2 regions of the Veillonella sp. genome follow, and region 1 is predicted to be linked to the other one. Evidence: a T-box and tRNA genes for the amino acid it is inferred to sense, from the RefSeq annotation. Region 1 holds a T-box; the other holds one or more tRNA genes.
The links. A T-box is a leader RNA that pairs with one kind of tRNA and senses whether it is charged. The one in region 1 lies ahead of thrS (threonine--tRNA ligase), so its partner is inferred to be a tRNA-Thr.
Positions count from the first base shown of each region.

Region 2: it encodes a tRNA-Thr, which carries the amino acid that the T-box ahead of thrS (threonine--tRNA ligase) is inferred to sense. The anticodon was not compared.

Region 1 covers NZ_JBGKFB010000001.1:23,901-35,109, forward strand. The annotation lists gene ACDF53_RS00120 (MFS transporter) at 1-50, opposite strand, end outside; gene thrS (threonine--tRNA ligase) at 166-2,076, opposite strand; T-box leader at 2,150-2,382, opposite strand; gene ACDF53_RS00130 (hypothetical protein) at 2,553-3,542, opposite strand; gene ACDF53_RS00135 (DUF4911 domain-containing protein) at 3,553-3,828, opposite strand; gene ACDF53_RS00140 (U32 family peptidase) at 3,831-5,072, opposite strand; gene ACDF53_RS00145 (O-methyltransferase) at 5,072-5,680, opposite strand; gene mltG (endolytic transglycosylase MltG) at 5,704-7,110, opposite strand; gene ACDF53_RS00155 (DUF1292 domain-containing protein) at 7,371-7,667, opposite strand; gene ruvX (Holliday junction resolvase RuvX) at 7,693-8,112, opposite strand; gene ACDF53_RS00165 (IreB family regulatory phosphoprotein) at 8,112-8,372, opposite strand; gene alaS (alanine--tRNA ligase) at 8,527-11,142, opposite strand.
Region 2 covers NZ_JBGKFB010000001.1:1,163,952-1,175,160, forward strand. The annotation lists gene hypA (hydrogenase maturation nickel metallochaperone HypA) at 1-269, shown strand, start outside; gene hypB (hydrogenase nickel incorporation protein HypB) at 285-938, shown strand; gene ACDF53_RS05190 (hypothetical protein) at 935-2,350, shown strand; gene brxF (BREX-3 system P-loop-containing protein BrxF) at 2,379-2,843, shown strand; tRNA gene ACDF53_RS05200 (tRNA-Thr) at 3,155-3,230, shown strand; tRNA gene ACDF53_RS05205 (tRNA-Tyr) at 3,241-3,325, shown strand; tRNA gene ACDF53_RS05210 (tRNA-Met) at 3,331-3,406, shown strand; tRNA gene ACDF53_RS05215 (tRNA-Thr) at 3,439-3,514, shown strand; tRNA gene ACDF53_RS05220 (tRNA-Met) at 3,520-3,596, shown strand; gene tuf (elongation factor Tu) at 3,807-4,994, shown strand; gene ACDF53_RS05230 (nitric-oxide reductase large subunit) at 5,172-7,409, shown strand; gene rpmG (50S ribosomal protein L33) at 7,728-7,877, shown strand; gene secE (preprotein translocase subunit SecE) at 7,919-8,140, shown strand; gene nusG (transcription termination/antitermination protein NusG) at 8,153-8,689, shown strand; gene rplK (50S ribosomal protein L11) at 8,791-9,216, shown strand; gene rplA (50S ribosomal protein L1) at 9,293-10,003, shown strand; gene rplJ (50S ribosomal protein L10) at 10,178-10,675, shown strand; gene rplL (50S ribosomal protein L7/L12) at 10,746-11,114, shown strand; gene ACDF53_RS05270 (ArnT family glycosyltransferase) at 11,164-11,209, opposite strand, start outside.

The DNA.
Region 1 (11,209 bases):
ATAGAGGAACCAATAACAGCTTTCCAACCATATGAATTTACTTCTTTCATACTATTTCCTTTCGCTACTCACAGGTAACAATTAAAGATATAGCCCCCACTATACAAACGGCCAACTCCTAGACTTAAGTCTAATGAAAGGCTTTAGTATATGGGGGCTAAATTATTAGTTACGGTCTTTAATTTCAATTTTAATGGAATTGAAGAATTCTTCGAATGGTACGGAACCTAATTCGTCACCACCGTGTTTACGAACGTTAACTGTACCTTCTTCAACTTCTTTATCACCCACAACAAGCATGTAAGGAACTTTTGCCATTTGTGCTTGACGGATTTTGTAGCCAATTTTTTCGCTACGATCATCCACTTCTACACGTACATAGTCGCGGTGCATTTGTTTTGCCAATTCTTTAGCATATTCAACATGTTTTTCAGAGATAGGCAAGATTTTAACTTGTACAGGAGCCATCCAAGTTGGGAATGCGCCTGCATAGTGTTCAGTTAAGATACCGATGAAACGTTCCATGGAGCCGAAGCATGCACGGTGAATCATGATAGGACGATGTTTTTGACCATCTTCACCAACATATTCAATTTGGAAACGTTCAGGCAAGTTCATATCCAATTGGATAGTACCACATTGCCATGTACGACCTAAGGAGTCTTCGATATGGTAGTCAAGTTTAGGACCATAGAATGCACCATCGCCAGGGTTGATTACGTAAGGAATACCTTTTGCTTCAATTGCATTGCGCAATGCTTCTGTAGCTGCTTCCCAGATTGCATCATCACCCATTGCATTGTCTGGTTTAGTAGACAATTCAACATGGTATTTTAAGCCAAATTGGCTATAAATGCGGTCGAACAATTCGATAACTTTCATCAATTCAGATTGCATTTGGTCTGGCAACATGAATACGTGAGCATCATCTTGTGTAAATGCACGTACACGGAATAAGCCGTGTAAAGCACCGGACAATTCATGACGGTGTACTAAACCAAGTTCAGCGTAACGCAATGGGAAGTCACGGTAAGAATGCATTTCGTTTTGGTAAACCAAGATACCGCCTGGGCAGTTCATTGGTTTAATTGCATATTCTTCATCATCGATGATTGTAGTGTACATATTTTCACGGTAATGGAACCAGTGACCAGATGTTTCCCACAATTGTTTATTTAAGATGATTGGTGTGCGAATTTCTTCGTAATCAAATTCATGATGAACTTCGCGCCAGAAGTTTTCCAATTCGTTGCGAAGAGCCATACCTTTTGGTAAGAAGAATGGGAAGCCAGGACCTTCTTCTTTGATAACGAACAAGCCAAGTTCTTTACCAAGTTTACGGTGGTCGCGTTTAGCTGCTTCTTCAAGCAAGTGAAGGTATGCATCAAGTTCTTCTTTCTTTTCAAATGCTGTACCGTAAATACGTTGCAACATTTTATTCTTTTCATCGCCGCGCCAGTATGCACCTGCAATGCTTTGTAATTTGAAAGCTTTCACCTTACCAGTGGATGCCACGTGAGGACCTGCACAAAGATCGATGAAATCACCTTGCGCGTAGCAAGAGATAACAGCATCTTCAGGAAGATCTTCGATCAATTCTACCTTGTAGTCTTCGTTTTTAGATTTGAAGAACTCGATAGCTTCTTGACGGGACATTACAGATTTAGTGATAGGCAAGTTTTCTTTTACAATACGGCTCATTTCCTTTTCAATTTTACCCAAATCTTCAGGAGTCAAAGTATGTTCCATATCGATATCATAGTAGAAACCTTTATCGATTGCAGGACCGATAGCCAATTTAGCTTCAGGCCATAAGCGTTTAACCGCTTGCGCCAAGATATGAGAAGCTGTGTGGCGCAAAGTATGTTTACCACCATCTTCTTCGAATGTTAAGAATGCTACTTCAGAACCATCAACGAGTTCTTCGCGAAGGTCTGTTAATTCTCCATTTACATTTGCAGCTAGTACTTTTTTAGCCAAGCTGTTAGATAATTGTTTTACTGCTTCCCCAAGAGTAGTGCCAGCAGCGTATTCCTTCGCACTACCATCAGGTAAAATGATTTTTACATCTGCCATTTTAATTTCCTCCAATTATTATCTAGGATAGACTGGATTTTTGTAATAAAAAAAGACCCTCTATCCCTACAAAACAAGGGACGAAGATCATTCGCGGTTCCACCCTAGTTAACTACCTATACGAATCTATGTGTATAGTTAATTCACTTCATTAAGCCCGATAACGGTGGCGGCCGTATTTGCCTACTTAGGTTCGACAAATCAGTTTAAAGGGGGTAACTCTGATATATGTGTAAGGCATTTCCAGCATCAGCCTCTCTCTGGTACACAGGGATATGAGAATCATGTCCTTTGCATAACTTTTACTAGACTATAGTATCATAGGGAATTAAAAAATTCAATACGGTTCAATAGTAAATTTCATAAATTCTATAAATTCAACATAATGCCCTTATCTTCTAAAACCAAAAGAAAACGGCCCGTATATCGAGCCGTTTTGTAAGACCTATTAAACTTTGAAGATTTTGTTAGATCTATTAGCGTTTGAAGTTTGTAGATAACATAGCACCAATTACCTTTTCCAATTTGCTATTGGAAAGATCTGGGCCTTTGTAAAGTGTTAAGAGTACATCATTGGAGTTATCTTGTTTAGATACCATCATAACACCGCTACCACGAGCACCGTTATCGTCGTAATCTTTTGCTACGATAACTAGGTTCAAATAGTGGTCCTTCATGTATGTGTATACCTTGCTTGTACGAGCAGAGGAACCAATCATTTTCGCCATACTCATGCCACGGTTAAATACGATTGCATTAGCATTGTGTGGATTTGCAGCTAATTGTTGTTTTTCCTCATCATTTAGAGGCATAAGGTTTACCATGAGGGAATCACCCATTTTACCACGGAACATGGCTGGCATTGTTTCCCGTACGTCTTCAGGAATACCTGTATCCGCAGTTAATTTCAATTCCTTAGGAACTGTCATATATAGAACGCCTTTGCTATTGCGGCCTACCTCTGTTGTACTGAGGTCTACAGCGCTAAGCATAATAGAATCTTTAATAGTTGCTACTTGGTTTGCCAATGGTTTTTCTGGAACGCCACGGCTTGCCAATTGTACATCACCGGATTTAGTTTTCTTCAACGTTTCTACATTCCAGTTAGCCCCTTTTTTGTCTGCATCGCTAGCTTCTGTAAAAGCATTTGCTCCATCTTTTGTACCTACATACACGTAAGTTTGAGCTGGAATAATGTTATCTGGTGCACCAGTTTTATTGAAAGCAGCACCATATACTACATTAGGAATCACAGTAGAGCCAATTTGTAAGTTGTTATTCGTTTGGCTTTCCACATCAAAGTTGATATTACCAGTGAAGGTCATATCAGGGCCATGATTGATAACAACTACATCCCCTGCTTGAGGAATGATAACAGGACCTACAGGCCCTGCCATAGCTACGCCAGCCATAGATACACTAAGGCAAGCTGTTAATAATGCACGTTTCAAAATAGATTGTTTCATAGATATACTCTCATTTCTCTATAGTGACATAATCAGATAAGCTAGTTAATACTTCAATGGCTAATGGCTTTGTAGATGGTGTGCAGCGCAACATGCACCGCCCACTAGTATCTACAGATGTCATAACACCTAAATATTCATAGCCTTCAATGATGCGATTGATATAGTTTGTATGCTTCGGCTCAAGATGAAAGAACACATACGCCTCTTCCCCAGAGGTCTCTAGATCTGGTACATCCGGAAATGCACCGATAGATTTACTCGGTTCTAATGGTATACCACTCATAATTACTCTGCTTTTGGTTTGCACTCACGACGCATCATGGAGTATGGTTCAAGTGGTGTATCCATATAAATGTGCACTTTCATTTGTGCATGTGGAGCTACATCGATTGGATTACCATCTTCATCTGTCATTTTTTCAATTACAGTCTCAACAAGCTCACCCTTAGGTTGGCAGAATTCTACTTTATCGCCTACCTTGAAGTTATTACGTTGTTCAAGATCAACGTATTTTTCTTCTTCGTTATAACCCAAAACTAAACCGATGAAATCATGGCTTTGTGTATTTGTAGATTTACCATAGTTTTGAGCAGTTTCGTCAGGACGGCCTTCTGCAAAGCCATCTGTATATGGACGGTGAGAAATCTTTTCTAATTCTGCAATCCATTCTGGACGAACATACCAATCTTTACCTTCTTTAAGGTATGTATCGATAGCTGTACGGTAAACCTTTGCTACTGTTGCACAGTAGTGAACGGATTTCATACGGCCTTCGATTTTAAGGCTGTCGATACCAGCTTCATATAAATCTGGAATACGATGAATCAAGCACAAGTCTTTAGAGTTAAAGATATATGTACCATGCTCATCTTCTTCGATTGGGTAATATTCACCAGGTCGATTGGATTCAACAAGGGAGTATTTCCAACGGCAAGATTGAGAGCATTGACCACGGTTAGCATCGCGGTTGCCTGTCATGTAGTTAGATAATAGGCAACGACCAGAGTAAGAAATACACATGGAACCATGTACGAAGGATTCGATTTCGATATCTACATTGTCCTTCATTTCTTTGAGGTCAGCCAAGGATACTTCACGAGCTGCTACTACGCGTGTAGCACCAAGTTCTTTCCACATTTGAACTGTGTGCCAGTTTGTTGTAGATGCTTGTGTACTTACATGAAGTTCAAGGCCTGGAGCTACGCGTTTAGCAAGGCTAAAGATACCCATGTCGGCTACGATGATCGCATCTACACCGATACTTTCAAGGAATCTCAAATAATCCTCTAAACCTTCAAAGTCCTCATTATGAGGAATGATATTACATGTTACATGGATTTTTTTACCATGAGCATGTACGAATTCTACAGCTTCCTTTAATTCCTCGTCGGAGAAATTAGAGTTACCTGCGCGCAAGCCAAAACGTTTGCCTGCACAATATACAGCATCCGCACCATAGCGAATAGCCATTTTAAGCTTGTCCATATTACCGGCTGGACAAAGCAATTCCATAAAATGTTCTGCCATTATTTGTTGTGCCCTTTCCACACACTCACACTCATACCATCACCCATTGGATAGATGGTGGTGTTAAACAATTCTTTATTTTCAACATACGTTAAGTATTCTTTTAACCGTTTTACGATAGTCTTAAACCGTTTTGGCGGCTCTTTATCGCCCCTTACATAGCCTCTAAAGAGTACATTGTCTGCAAGGATAACGCCTCCTTCTTTCACATGCGGCAAAATGAGCTCTAATTGCTTTAGATATTGTCCCTTAGGACCATCTAAGAACACTAGATCATATTCACCTGTGAGTTCCGTTAAGACTTGAGACGCATCACCTTTCAGCAATGTAATTGTATCAGCGTAATCGGATTGGTTAATATAATATTTTGCCATTTCATGACGCACATCATCTAGTTCAATAGAGGTAATGTGCCCCTCCTCTTTATCGAGTAGCGGAGCCATCAACAAAGCAGAGTAACCAATGGCGGTGCCCACCTCTAACACAGAGGTGGGCCGGTACAAACCTATTAATTCTTCAAATAGATGAACCTCAGATTCGCGCAGAATCGGTACATCATTAATCATCGCATAAATGCGCTGTTCATTTAAAATATCATTTAATGTCATGAAAGTAGATTAAATCTCCTACATTACTTAGTACTATTACTACCAGGGATTACAAGCGTAGAGCGATCAACAGATTCAGCTGGCTTTACTTCAATATGAGGTTCTTGTTGTGTACTTGGTACAACATTTTGCATAGATTCTGGAGCAGGTGTTGTAGTTGGCACATAAGAATTAGAACTAGATGATTGAGTTGCTGGTGCAGATTGAGCTGGTGCTTGTGGAGCTGGTGTTGGTGCTGGAATTTCAGCAGCTGGAACCGTTGTTGGTGTATATTTGTACGTAGGTTCCACATTAACATATTGAGAATCTGCTTCCACCGCTTCTTCAGAGCTGTAATTGTAGTTAGGCTCTGTCGTTGCCACAGCCACGTCATAGTTAGGACCAGCTTGTACTGCGGCCTCTGTATTAGAGGATGTAGCCGTATCATTACCATAGATTTTATGAACTTCCGCTAAATGTTCTTCATATGTTTTAGAGAAGTGGTTATGCCCCTCTTTATCCGCTACGAAGTATAGATAATCTGTATCTTCAGAATGCAATACTGCATCTAACGCTTTTTTACCAGGGTTAGCAATTGGTCCTGGCGGCAAGCCTTTAGACACATATGTATTGTACGGACTTTGTAATTGTGTATCGCCAATGGTTACATCTTCCTTCGCATAACCTAGTACATAGGAAATGGTTGCATCAGATTGCAATGGAATACCATGGGCTAAACGCTTTTTAAATACCCCTGCAATTGTTGGGCGATCCGCATCAAATAAAGATTCACGTTCAACAATAGATGCCAATGTTACAAAGTCATGAATACTCATGTGTTGAGCTTGAATTTGTTTCTTCACAGCTGGTGTGAGGTAACGATTCATTTCATCCGCCATCATTTGAATGACTTCGCGTGGCGTTGCCCCTACTGGAATCTCATAGGTACTTGGGAATAAGAAGCCTTCCACAGGATATGTAGCCGGTCTTGTGCCCTTCATGTATGGATATGGTACAAAGGTTTTTGCTTCTGCTAAGAAGTCCTTGGCCTTCATGATTTGATTTTTTTCTAGAACGATAGCAATATCCCCAACAGTATATCCTTCAGGAATGGTAACACGAATAGATTCTACATGACCTTCTTGTAATAAAGAAATGAGTTCGCGCACAGTTACCTTATTAGGAATTTGGTAGTGACCAGTTTGAAGTTTATCATTGGTACCGCTCAAATATAACCAAAGCTTAAAACCTTGCGTAGAACGAATGAGACCTCGTTCATAGAGCATTTCTGCAATTTCAGTGCCAGTCTGCCCCTTTTCAATGACAAGTACCTGACTACCATCATCTTGAGCAAAGGTATTTGGCACTAAATAGATTGCCCCAAGGCCACCTGCGATGATTAATACGCCTACAATAATAAGGATTAAAATATATCTTAAGGCTTTTCTCACGATGTTGAGTTCCTTTCTGTAACATAACAGTATTTATCACTTTATTATACCATAAAGTCTATATTTCCCCTACATTTAAGGACATTATCTTATTATCGTCCCCAATTATGTTATATATCAATTATAGTCATCTCTTATGCTACTAGTATGAAAGGAAAATATATAAATATAATTCACCTTCTATTATAAAGCGTTTATGTATATCAAATAAAAATAGCGCATTGTCCTAAGACAACACGCTAGATTTACAAGGAAGTCGACTACTCGCCATCTTCCATTTCTTCATACAATTTTACTAGAGTTTCAAAGTTATCGTCATCTTCATCTAAAGGTACGTATTCTTCTACGCCTTCTTCATTTTTTTCGATGCGAGCCAAGATCATGTATGTGTCATCTTGACCTTCATGGTCAGCCTCTTCATCTTGTACATGCACAAGAACAGCATATTCTTGGCCTTCATGGCTCAAAATAATATCCTCTGTGAAGTACTGTTTGTTACCGTTTTCATCTTCGAATTCCAAGTAATATACTTCGCCTTCAAAATTTTGGTCAACCATCGGAAACCCTCCTTAAGAAAAATACTTATTTATTAAACTGCAAGCGATCTAAATATCCTTGCAAAATTACAACCGCTGCCATTTTATCAATAACGGACTTACGTTTTTTACGACTCACGTCAGCTGCAATGAGTTGACGTTCAGCCATAACAGTAGATAACCGCTCATCCCAATATGTTACAGGTAAATCGATGACTACCTTCATCTTTTCGACAAACTCTTCGGTCTTTTCAGCCCGTTCACCTTTTGTACCATTCATATTCTTTGGCATACCTACTACTAATTCATGTACTTCATATTCAGCAATGAGTTCTTGTAAGCGGTTAAAGTCTTTTTCAAGAGATGTTCTACGAATGGTTTCAATACCTTGTGCTGTCATGAGCAGTGCATCGCTACAGGCAATGCCGATAGTACGGCTGCCCACATCTAATGACATAATTCTCATTATAGTTGTTTTGCCTTTGCGTATTCTTTCAACAATTCCTCAATCAAGTCATCCCGTTCTAAACGGCGGATATCAGAACGCGCATTATTATAGCTTGTAATGTACGCTGGATCACCAGAGATTAGATAGCCTAAGATTTGATTAATTGGATTGTAACCTTTTTCTTGAATAGATTGATAAACCCGAGTGAGAACCTCTTCAGCTGTCATCGGTTCATCGTCTACTTTACGGAATAACATAGTTTCATCAGAAACCTTCATCGTATCCCTCCTTTTTATTACATTGGCAGGTTTCACTGTAAAAGTGAAACCTCGCCTCCTATTATACTTGAATTAAAGCTACAAAGTCAGTAACTTTTTATGCATTATAAAAAATTTCTATAACAGATACAAGTATAATTATAAAATTATATGCCTATTGTAACATAGATGTTAAAGCTTCACCACCAGCTTTTAATGCTTCCATCAATTTAGCTGGTTCTTTACCACCTGCTTGAGCCATGTCTGGACGGCCACCGCCATTACCCCCAGCTACTTGAGCCGCAGCTTTTACGATGTTACCTGCTTTAGCACCTTTAGCCACTACGTCTTTGGATACTTTACATACAAAGTTAACTTTGTCATCACTCATAGCAGCGCCTACGAGCACTACGCCAGAACCATCTAATTTATCAAGGCCCATATCAGCTAGGTCACGTAATTCATCAACAGAGGAAGCTTTTACAGAAGCCGCTACAAATGCTACATCGCCAATCATAACCTTACCAGCAATGATATCAGCTGCACCTGCTGCAGAAAGCTCTTTACGAATTTGTTCTAATTCTTTAGCCGTTTCTTTTGCTTCTGCCAATACTTGATGTAAGCGTTCTTCTACTTGAGGAGCTTTAGTTTTAAGTTCCCCTGCCATACGTTCGATAGTTAAACGATCATGTTTTGCTGCATCAAGAGCTGCACGACCTGTAATCGCTTCAATACGACGTACACCAGAACCGATACCAGCTTCAGAAGTTAAGCGGAAGGAACTAATGAAAGCAGTATTGCCTACATGAGAACCACCACATAATTCAACGGAGAAACCAGGAACCTCTACAACGCGAACTACATCGCCATATTTATCGCCAAAGAGTGCCATTGCACCTTTCGCTTTTGCTTCGTCCATGGACATTTCAGCAATAGCTAGGTCTGTAGCTTTTAAAATTTCTTCATTTACAAGAGCTTCGATTTGATCAAGTTCCTCTTGTGTTACAGGGGAGAAATGAGTGAAGTCAAAGCGCAAGTAATCCGGAGTTACTAGAGAACCAGCTTGGTTAACATGCTCGCCAAGAACCTTTTTCAAAGCTGCATGTAACAAGTGTGTTGCTGTATGGTTGCGGGCCATTGCTGCACGACGATTTGTATCCACTTCAAGTGTTACATCATCACCTTCAGAGATAGAACCTTCTACAACAGTACCGATATGATATACAGTGCCTTCAGGTAATCGTTTTGTATTATGAACCTCTACCTTACCCATTGGGCCAACGATAAAGCCTGTATCACCTAATTGACCGCCCCCTTCAGCATGGAATGGAGTAGTGCGTACGATAACAGTAATTTCATCGCCATCAGCCGCTGTTTCTAAGCGTTCAGAACCTTTACCAAGCATCAATACGGAGGATGCAGTTTCTGCTTCATCTTCAACAAGTTCTTCGTCTTTCAAGAACGTAATGTCTGGTGTTGCTACCTTCGCATCTTCTTTTACACGAGCTTCACGAGCGCGTTCACGTTGTTCCTTCATAGCTGCTTCAAAACCTTCATGGTCAATTGTAAAGCCGCGTTCAGAAGCAATTTCTTCTGTTAATTCCCAAGGGAATCCATATGTATCATAGAGTTTAAATACTTCTGTGCCAGGAACTACAGTAGCTTTTTCAGCTGCAAGTGTATCAATCAAGGAGTTTAATAACTCAAGACCTTGTTCCAATGTTTGGTTGAAGCGTTCTTCTTCATTTTGTACAACACGTTTAACGAAGTCTTGTTTTTCAGCGATGGATTTAATACCAGGGCCAAGGATGTCTACCACAACATCAATAAGTGGTGTTAAGAAGATACCCTCAATACCAAGCAGACGACCATGACGTACAGCACGACGCAAAATACGACGCAATACGTAACCGCGACCTTCGTTGGATGGCAATACACCATCGGAAATCAATGCAGTAACAGCACGAGCGTGGTCAGCAATAACCTTCAAAGAAACATCTGTATTTGGATCTTCGTTATACTTAACACCAGCGCGTTTTGCAGTCGTTTCGATGATTGGGAAAATTAAATCTGTTTCAAAGTTTGTTTTACAACCTTGTAATACGGAAGCCAATCGTTCAAGACCAGCGCCAGTATCGATGTTTTTATGTTGCAATGGTTCGTAGGAACCATCTGGCATTTTATTGAATTGTGTAAATACTAAGTTCCAGATTTCAAGATATCGATCGCAGTCACAACCTGGTGCACAGTTAGGATCATCACAACCATGTTCAGGACCTTGGTCGAAGAAGATTTCACTATCAGGACCGCATGGACCTTCACCAATTTCCCAGAAGTTATCTTCAAGACGTGTAATGTGGCTTTCTTCTACACCACAATCATTATGCCAAGTATCATATGCTTCTTGGTCATCTGGATATACAGTTACATATAATCTATTTTTATCGAGTTTAATAACTTCAGTTAAGAACTCCCATGCCCAGTGAATCGCTTCTTTTTTGAAGTAATCACCGAAGGAGAAGTTACCAAGCATTTCAAAGAATGTATGGTGACGAGCTGTGCGACCTACGTTTTCAAGGTCACCAGTACGCATACATTTTTGGCTTGTTGTAATACGATGACAAGGAGGTACCAATTTACCTGTAAAGAAAGGCTTCAATGGCGCCATACCTGCCCCGATCAATAATAGAGACGGATCGTTTTCTGGAATAAGAGAAAAACTATCTAATTTTAAATGTCCTTTGCTTTCAAAAAACTGCAAGTATGCTTGACGCAGTTCATTACCCTTCATGTGTATATTCCTCCTAAAATTATTTACTCTTCATTATAACGTAAATCCGATATAAAATCTATCAAAA
Region 2 (11,209 bases), 1.1 Mb from region 1:
TGATTCATTCCGTTCAACTCGATTTGGGCCTTATGAGTGGAGTAGAGCCAGATTCTCTCCTATTTTGCTGGGAAGCCGTTACAAAAGGGACTGCCGCAGAAGGTTCTCGTATAGAAATTAACACGATTCCTATTGAAGGAAAGTGCTTGGATTGTGATAAAACATTTCCTGTAGAAAATTATAAGTTTATCTGTCCCTATTGTGACAGTCATTTCGTACAAACCATTGGTGGCCGCGAACTACAAGTGACCTCCATGGATATCGATTGATAGAAAGGTTAGGACATGCAAGTTCAAGTTAAAACTAATGTATTGGCAAAAAATGATGCCATTGCAGAGTCCTTACAACAGTTGTTTAAGGAAAAAAATATTTTTGTATTCAATCTATTAGGTTCTCCAGGGGCTGGTAAAACATCTCTGTTAGAGGCAACTTTACATGATTTGAAAAAAGATTACCGCCTTGCTGTTATTGAAGGTGATTTATTTACTGCTAAGGATGCGGAACGGATTCATGAATTAGGCGTTCCTGTTATTCAAATCAATACAGTGGGAGGTTGCCATCTTGATGCACAAATGATTCAAGATGCACTAGGTGATTTAAATCTTGATGAACTGGATATGATCATTATCGAGAATGTAGGTAACCTTGTATGCCCTGCAGAATTTGAGATTGGTGAAAGCATGAAGGTAACTGTATTATCTGTTACTGAAGGTGAGGATAAGCCTCTTAAATACCCATTAATCTTTAAAGAGTCAAAGGCTATCCTCATTAATAAGATAGATTTATTGCCTTATGTACCTTTCAAAAAAGATAAGGCCATACAAGATATACGTAATTTGAATCCAACAGGAGAGATTTTTGAAGTAAGTTGCACGGCCCATAATGGACTTGAGCCATGGTTGACATGGTTGCGTGCACAATTGGAGAGTAATCGATGAATCATTCTATTAAGAGCCGTATCGTAGCGGCACTTTTAGTAGGCTTATCTGCTACATCGGTAGGGTATGCAGCAGAGCCGGCTATTTCGACTGTGAAACAAACTGCGGTGGAATCTACAGAGAATGCAAATGATGTTGCACATACGGATGATAAGACAACTGTAGAAGCAGCGGGAATTGATGCGGCTGAGTCTGTTGCGTATATAGATAATGCACCGATTAAAGCTGTTAAAATCGATACAAAGACAAAAAAGGAAAACACTAAAACAGGATGGCTAGCTGAACAAATGGCAGTTACCGAGTTTGGTGATTCCATACAGTTTTGGCAAGCAGCTAGCGAAAATGAAGGTCCATTACCTAGCGTAACGCAAAATAACTTGGCTGATATTGGTAAGTCTTATACGGCTAATAATTTGCCAGCTTTAGGGTCTGAAGATGATTATGCTATTGATGGGTATCGCTTAGGAGATCAGTTTGTAGCGCCTAAAGATGTAGACAAGACAGAAGTGCGAGATAACTTTACTACCTATCATATGAAAGATCTTGCCGTAACTGTATATACAGGTCCTTCTGTAGAGCGCTTGGTAAATGATCCATTGCGTGGTCAAGGGGCGACGTATTTCTTTGAACCAAATACTATTACTAATATTCATAGTACGAAAAAAGGCGTCAATACAGTGCGTGATATTGGTCCTGGTAGCACGCGTATGGAATTGGTATTTGCTTATGGTAGTCCTAATGCGATGTGGCGTGATCAAAAAAATGAGACATATATTTTCCTTTATGAAGGTCATTCTGAAAATTCATGGCCACAAAAAAAGGATTTTAAGAGTCCTGTAGAGAATACAAATAGTAATAGCCAGCAACAATCTATGCTTGGTCAACAAAAGGAATATATTGCTTTTACCATTAAACAAAGCAATATAGAGGCTGTTGATATGATTAGTGGTCAAGTATGGCCTAGATTTGGTTTACCAAAAGCACCAGTATATGATTTCGAAGCGGGCAAATTGACTGCTGACGACTTCGTGTTGCGTGGCTTACAGCTAAATGATCACTTCATCAACGATTCTAATAATGACTGGAAACATCAGGGCATGCTCTTCGGCTCTGCGTTCATTGGCTATAATGAATACGGCGTAAGTGTAGATAAAAAGAATCTCATCAACCGTGTACTATTAAATATTTACACGCCAACACGTCGCGGTATTGCGATGGGCGATACTAAGTATTTATTGCTCTTTGTGTACGGTATGCCAACTCGTATCGTTGAATCTACAACGAATTCGGGCACGTCTACTGTATATGAATATAAAAATCCAGCGGCAAGCAATTCTTATTTACAGTTTGCCCTAGATGAAAAAAACCAATATATCAAATCCGTTATGTTATCTGACCGTCCGGTTAAGTAGGACAGGTCGCAGCGAGGAGGCAAAGGATATGGTTACTGTACAAGATGTAAAAGAACGTTGGGAAAAAATTCAAAACGATGATGAACGTATATTGTTTATCGTTGGTGGTCCAGGTTCTGGTAAAAGTTTGCTAATTCGTGAATTGTCCGAGCAAAAAGGTTGGAAATACTTGGAAGCTAAACAGCTTATCGAAGAAGAATTCCTACTTGTACCTCGTGATGAACGTCCTCAATTAGCAGAAGAAGTTATTTGTCGTGCTCTTAGCCGTAGTGATACTGAAGTAGTATTGCTCGATGGCATTAATGTATTCTTTGCGCCAATCTTAAATTTAGAACCATTTGAATTACTAAAAACTATTAGTAAGAAGTATCCTATTGTCGTTGGCTGGCGTGGTCACCTTGAAGGAGATCAGTTGTACTTAGAACATAACAATGATCCAAAACATGCTGTAGTTACTATTGCACATCCAGATCATGTTGTTGTAATCGACTAACTACAAAATTGAACATATTGGTAAAATATAGGGAAAACTATAAATGTATAAAGAGGAGATAGATTACTATCTCCTTTTTTGGTTGCTTTTTTAATAACTACTCCATAAAAGCTTGAAACTAAGGTATTTTATGTGGGTTTTATGAAATGTAATTTTTTTTTGACAAAATACTTGCATAGGGTATCGTTTCATGTTATTATGATTAAGCACTAAGAGATACTGCAGTGAACGAAGAAAAGCTTCAAAAAAGTTTTTAAAAAGTTCTTGACACTTAGTGTGGCAGATGATACAATTCATCTTGTCGTAATGATGCTGGCGTAGCTCAATAGGTAGAGCAGCTGACTTGTAATCAGCAGGTTGTGGGTTCAATTCCTATCGCCAGCTCCATTTTATTTATGGAGGGATTCCCGAGCGGCCAAAGGGAGCAGACTGTAAATCTGCCGTCTTCGACTTCGAAGGTTCGAATCCTTCTCCCTCCACCATCTATAGCGGGGTGGAGCAGTTGGTAGCTCGTCGGGCTCATAACCCGAAGGTCGCAGGTTCAAGTCCTGTCCCCGCAACCACAAATATTCACAGTGAAATGATCGTTCATTGTGCTGGTGTAGCTCAGTCGGCAGAGCGTATCCTTGGTAAGGATAAGGTCACCGGTTCAATCCCGGTCACTAGCTCCATACATGGCGGCATAGCTCAGTTGGCTAGAGCAATCGGTTCATACCCGGTGTGTCCGCGGTTCAAGTCCGTGTGCCGCCACCATTAAACCTCACGTTGGTGAGGCTTTTTTTATTTCTACCCATAATTTAATCCTGATTTCAATGTGACTCGTATCTGTCGACTTTTTTGTGCATTTGTATATATGGTATAATAATTTGTAGGGGAATGTTATATTCCATTGATAAATTAGGGTTAATATATTATATTAATACTAGAATGTAATTTGTTTTTGTGAAGGAGGATACAATCCTAATGGCAAAAGAAAAATTTGAACGTACGAAACCGCATGTTAACATCGGTACAATCGGTCACGTTGACCATGGTAAAACTACTTTGACTGCTGCAATCACAAAAGTATTGGCTGAAAAAGGCCAAGCTGACTTCCAAGATTACAGTATGATCGATAAAGCTCCAGAAGAACGTGAACGTGGTATCACAATTAACACTGCACACGTTGAGTATGAAACTGCTAACCGTCACTATGCACACGTTGACTGCCCAGGCCATGCTGACTATGTTAAAAACATGATCACTGGTGCGGCTCAAATGGACGGCGCTATCTTGGTATGTTCCGCAGCTGACGGCCCTATGCCACAAACTCGCGAACACATCTTGTTGGCTCGCCAAGTTGGTGTTCCTGCAATCGTAGTATTCTTGAACAAAGCTGACATGGTTGACGACGAAGAATTGATCGAATTAGTAGAAATGGAAGTTCGTGAACTTCTTTCTTCCTATGAATTCCCTGGCGACGAAGTACCTATCGTTGTAGGTTCCGCTTTGAAAGCTTTGGAAGGCGACGCTCAATATGTAGCTAAAATCGACGACTTGATGGACGCTGTAGACTCCTACATCCCAACACCAGTTCGTGATACTGACAAACCTTTCTTGATGCCTGTAGAGGACGTTTTCACAATCACTGGTCGTGGTACAGTAGCAACTGGCCGTGTTGAACGTGGTCAAGTAAACGTTGGGGATACTATCGAAGTAGTAGGCTTGAAAGAAAAAGCTGAACAATACGTAGTAACTGGTCTTGAAATGTTCCGTAAAGTGTTGGATTCTGCAGTAGCAGGTGACAACGTAGGTGCATTGCTTCGTGGTGTTGACCGTAAAGACATCGAACGTGGTCAAGTATTGGCTAAACCAGGTTCCATCAAACCACACACAAAATTCAAAGCAGAAGTTTACGTATTGACTAAAGAAGAAGGTGGCCGTCATACTCCATTCTTCTCCAACTACCGTCCACAATTCTACTTCCGTACAACAGACGTAACAGGTGTTGTAAACCTTCCTGAAGGTGTAGAAATGTGTATGCCTGGCGATAACGTAACAATGAACATCGAATTGATTACACCAATCGCTATTGAAGAAGGTCTTCGTTTCGCGATTCGCGAAGGTGGCCATACAGTAGGCGCTGGCGTAGTAACAGCAATCGAAGGTTAATTTATAATCTTTGTAGTAAATAGGACCCCAATTGGGGTCCTATTTTTGTATTAATTTATATATTGTTTATTGTATATGTAACCAAAGATACAGAATCATTCTACTAATAGTGCTACTATAAACTCAAGGAGAGCAAGGGCTCTCCTTTTGTGTTTTTATAGAAAAGGAGGTAATGTGATGGGTGAATACAAAAAGTATTGGATAGCCGTAGTAGCCGTTCTTATTATTGGTTTTTCTATTCTTGGTTATCTAGGTACTGATGTGTATCATCAAGCACCGCCAGTGCCGACTGCGTATGTATCTCAAGATGGACAGGTCTTGTTCACTAAGGAAGATATTTTACATGGTCAATCGGCATGGCAATCTACAGGTGGTCAATCGGTAGGGACCGTTTTAGGTCATGGCGCATATCAAGCGCCTGACTGGACAGCAGATTGGTTACATAAAGAAGTATCCGTGATGTTGGATATTAAATCTCAAGAGGCTTTTGGGGTTCTTTATGACCAATTGGTACCTGCACAACAAGCAGCTATTAAAGAAGTTGTGAAAAAAGAGTATTTAGGTAGTGCAGTCCGTGAAGATGGAACTGTTGTCTTATCTCCAGAACGAATTACGGCAATGAATTTAACTGGTCGTTATTTTGTTGAGTTGTACGGTGATAATCCTGATTTAACATTGACTCGTGATCATTTTGCGATGAAGGATAACACACTACCTGAGTTACAAGATCGCATTGATATGGCACGCTTCTTCTTCTGGACTACTTGGATGGCATCTACGCAACGTCCTGGTACAGATGCAACGTATACAAACAACTGGCCACATGAACCTTTGTTGGATCATAACCCTACACCTGAAAGTGTCGTATGGTCTGTTGTGAGTGTTATTATCTTATTATGTGGCATTGGTGTAGTTGTATGGTTATGGGCCTTTGGTAAAAAGGATGATGAGCATGCATTGGTTCCGCCAACAGAAGATCCAATTAGCAAGATCACATTAACACCATCTCAACGTGCATTAGGTAAATATTTGTTTACAATTCTAGCATTGTTCTTATTCCAATTGGGGATGGGTGGGATTATTGCCCACTATACTGTAGAAGGTCAAGCGTTCTATGGTATTCCATTAGCACAATATTTCCCTTATTCTATTGCGCGTACATGGCATATTCAGGCATCTTTGTTCTGGATTGCTATGGCATTCTTGAGTGCTGGTCTATTCTTGGCACCAATCATTAATGGTGGTAAAGATCCTAAATATCAAAAGCTTGGGGTGGACATCTTATTCTGGGCTCTTGTAGTTCTTGTAGTAGGTTCCTTCGCTGGTACATATTTAGGCGTAGCACATCAAATTCCAGCAGCGTGGAATTTCCTTCTCGGACACCAAGGTTACGAATATATCGAGTTGGGTCGTATTTGGCAGTGGATTGAATACATTGGTATTTTATTCTGGCTTGTACTCATGATACGTAGCATTATTGGTGCCTTCAAGCAAAAAGGGGATAAAAACCTCATTGCAGCCTTCATATTCTCCGTTATCATGGTAGGTATCTTCTATGGTCCAGGGTTATTCTATGGTGAACATAGCCATTTGGCGATTATGGAGTATTGGCGTTGGTGGGTAATCCATCTTTGGGTTGAAGGCTTCTTCGAAGTATTCTCCACTACATTGATGGCATTTATCTTTGTTACATTAGGGCTTGTATCGTATCGTGCTGGTACAGTTGCGGCGATCTCTTCTGGGGCTATTTATCTCATCGGTGGTATCCCTGGTACATTCCATCATCTATACTTCACAGGTGTTACATCCACTATCGTGGCAACAGGCGCATCCTTCTCTGCGTTAGAAGTAGTACCACTTGTACTCTTAGGTTATGAAGCTTTTGAAAACTATACACGTCTTCATAGTGCTCCTTGGATGCATCGTCTAAAATGGCCTGTGTACTGCTTTATTGCGGTATCCTTCTGGAATCTAGTAGGTGCAGGGATCTTTGGTTTCTTGATTAATATGCCTGTATCCTTATTCTACATTCAAGGTCTTAATACGACTGCAGTACATGCGCATACAGCGTTGTTCGGCGTATATGGTTTCTTAAGCTTAGGCTTTGTATTCCTTATTGCTCGTTACATTCGACCTGAAGTAGAATTCAATGATAAACTGATGAAGTTTGGCTTCTGGGCTCTCAATATAGGCCTTGCCTTAATGGTACTCATTAGCTTGCTGCCAATAGGTCTTATTCAATCATGGGCAAGTGTTACAACTGGTTTGTGGTTTGCACGTAGCGAAGAATTCATGCAACAACCATTGTTACAAAACTTGCGTTGGGCTCGTCTAATTGGCGATACTATCTTAATAGTTGGTGCAGTAGCATTTTTCTGGCAAATTGTGAAAGTTCTATTTGCAAAGAAATCCTAATCTCCAAATAAGCTGTTTGATATATATTAAATAGCATTAATCATTACCATATATTCGCTCATATAATTGTATGCGTAAATGGCATACAATGTATGAAAAATATATGACCTTAAAGTACTCTATTAATGGCGTTCCTTTCTAGACAAGGAACGCCATTTTTTGTTATACTATCTCTGTCAGGTACATGTGCCTGGCTTTTTTGAGTTGCTCAAAAATCTTGACATTGCTTGCTACGTATGATATATTTCTTTAGTATGTAGTCGAGCGTTTTCGAGTACAAGAGACAGATTTAGTAAATATAAAGCGAGGTGTATCCGGATGCGTAATGCCATTACTTTAGCTTGCACAGATTGCAAACAACGCAACTATCAAACGAACAAGAACAAAAAGAACAATCCTGATCGTATTGAAATGATGAAATATTGCAAATTCTGCGGTAAACATACATTACACCGTGAAACAAAATAATTCTTATCATTCATTACCTGTTGATTTGAGGATGTGAAAAAATGGCAAAGTCTAACTCAGCAGTGCAGCAGCGTGGTGGATTTGGAAAATTCTTCCGCGGTGTGAAAGCTGAACTAAAAAAAGTAGTCTGGCCAACAAGAAAAGAGCTTATCAATTACACAATAGTAGTATTCTTAGTGACTGTATTCATCGCTTTGGTTATTGCTGTGCTTGATGGACTCTTCGCCCAACTTTTTAATACGTTGTTGCACTTTGTTGGATAAGGGGGCCATTACATGGAAGCAGATAAGAAGTGGTATGTAATTCATACCTATTCAGGCTACGAAAATAAAGTTAAAACCACTCTTGAACTTAAAGTTCAATCTATGGGCCTACAAGATGTGATTAGCCGTATTTTGGTACCTCTTGAGGACGAAATAGATGAAAAAGATGGGGTTAAAAAAGTAGTAAAACGTAAGATATTTCCTGGGTACGTATTGGTTGAAATGGAAGTTAACGACCGCTCTTGGTATGTTGTGCGCAACACGCCAGGTGTAACAGGTTTCGTTGGTTCTGCCACTAAACCAGTTCCACTTTCTGATTCCGAAGTAGAACATATACTTAAGTCTCAGGGCTTGGATAAGAAACCAACCATCAACGTCGACGTCGAAGTTGGTGAAACGGTGCGCATTACGTCCGGGGCCTTTGAAGATAAACTAGGTGTTATTACCGAACTTAACCCTGAAAAAGGAACATTAAAACTTAACGTGGAAATGTTCAACCGAGATACCGAGGTAGAGGTAGAGTTCTCTCAAATTGAGAAAGCTCTTTAATATATAAATATAACTCTAAAAAGAGCAATCGATTTTGGTTGCCAGTGGGAGGATGTATATCCGTTACCACCACAGTATAAGCATAGGAGGTTTAATTACCCATGGCTAAGAAATTAGTTAAACAAGTAAAACTACAAATTGAAGCCGCTAAAGCTACTCCAGCACCACCAGTTGGTCCTGCACTAGGTCAAGCAGGTGTTAACATCGTTGCTTTCACAAAAGAATTCAACGAACGTACTGCTAAACAAGCTGGCTTAATTATCCCAGTAGTTATTAACGTATATGAAGATCGTAGCTTCGACTTCATCACTAAGACTCCACCAGCTGCAGTATTGTTGAAAAAAGCTGCAGGTATTCCAAAAGGTTCTGGTGTACCTAACCGTGATAAAGTAGCAAAAGTAGGTCGCGATAAAGTTCGTGAAATTGCTGAATTGAAAATGCCTGACTTAAATGCTAATACCGTAGAACAAGGTATGCGCATGGTAGAAGGTACTGCTCGCAGCATGGGCATTGAAATCGTTGACTAATAAGCGTACGACTTGCGCATAAGGCGCAAATCGGTGGGAGGGAATTCCCGTTTGACCACATAAGGAGGATATTATAATGGCAAAAGTAGGTAAGAAATACGCTGAAGCAGTAAAACTTATTGAAGCTGGTAAGTTCTACGAACCAGTAGAAGCAATTGAGTTGGTTAAGAAAACTGCAACTGCAAATTTCGATGAAACAGTTGAAATCGCTTTCAACTTGAATGTCGACCCTAAATACGCTGATCAACAAGTTCGTGGTGCAGTAGTATTGCCTCATGGTACTGGCAAAACTAAACGCGTTCTTGTATTCGCAAAAGGCGACAATATTAAAGCAGCTGAAGAAGCTGGTGCAGATTTCGTAGGTTCTGAAGAGTTAGTAGCTAAAATCCAAGGTGGTTGGAGCGACTTCGACGTAGTAGTTGCTACACCAGACATGATGGGTCAAGTTGGCCGTCTTGGTAAAATCTTGGGTCCTAAAGGCTTGATGCCAAACCCTAAAGTTGGTACAGTAACTCCAGACGTTGCTCGTGCAGTAAACGAAATCAAAGCTGGTAAAATCGAATACCGTACTGATAAAGCAGGCATTATCTCTTGCTCCATCGGTAAAGCGTCTTTCGATGATGAAAAATTACTTGACAACTACCGTACAATCGTTGATACTATTATCAAGGCTAAACCTGTAGCAGCTAAAGGTCAATACATTAAATCTGTAACCTTGTCCGCTACAATGGGCCCTGGTGTGCCTTTGAACGTGTTCAAATTGAGCAACGTTACAAAAGAGCAATAATTAAATATGTCTCTTAGCTGTAGACGGCTGGTATGTATAATGGATGAAAATCCGCCCGCTGAGGCTGACACTAGAACAACCTAGTACTAGTTCGACCTCATCGCGTGCGATGGGGTCGTTTTTTACGCTAAGATAGTACATAGAGCACCAAAAAATCTATAAGGAGGTAATCTAATGGCTGTCACTGAATCAAAAAAAGCAATTGTTGCTCAAATGAAAGAAACTCTTTCTGAAGCAAAAGGTGCTGTATTGATTGGTTACTCTGGTTTGACAGTTGCTCAAGCAACTGAACTTCGTCGCAAAATGTTGGCTGAAGGTGTTGAATACAAAGTAATCAAAAATACTTTGACTCGTATCGCTGCAAACGAATTGAATCTTGAAGGTTTCTCTGAGCACTTAGAAGGTCCAACTGCATTGGCTACTTCTAAAGAGGATGCTGTTGCACCTGCTCGTGTAATCGAACAATTCATCAAAACAACTGATAAAGAAGTTGTTACAGTTAAAGCTGGTATCGTTGAAGGCGAAGTTATGGACGCTGCTGGCATCAAAGCAATTGCAAATCTTCCAAACCGCGAAGGTATGCTTTCCATGTTGCTTTCCGTATTGCAAGCTCCTGTTCGCAACGTTGCATACGCTGTCAAAGCTGTTGCAGAAGCAAAACCTGCAGAATAATAATTACAAAGAATTATTCGTCGGCCGCATGAGGCTGGCACTATAAACTAATTTATGGAGGATACTTAAAATGGCATTGAACATTGAAAACATCGTTGCTGAATTAAAAGAAGCAACTATTCTTGAACTTAATGATCTTGTAAAAGCAATTGAAGAAGAATTTGGCGTAACTGCAGCAGCTCCTGTAGCTGTAGCAGCAGCTGGCGACGCTGGTGCTGGCGCAGCTAAAGATTCCTTCGACGTAATCTTGAAAGATGCTGGCGCATCCAAAATCAACGTAATCAAAGTTGTTCGTGAAGCAACTGGTCTTGGCTTGAAAGAAGCTAAAGCTATCGTTGACGGCGCTCCTGCACCTGTAAAAGAAGGCGTAGCTACTGAAGCAGCTGAAGCTTTGAAAGCTCAATTGGAAGAAGCTGGCGCAACTGTAGAATTGAAATAATTCTAGCCATAATAAAAGGCGTACCTTTGGGTACGCCTTTTTTGTTTAGTTACTGAATTTGATAAATTCTAGCTGCTCCGCTTTTACCAACTTCT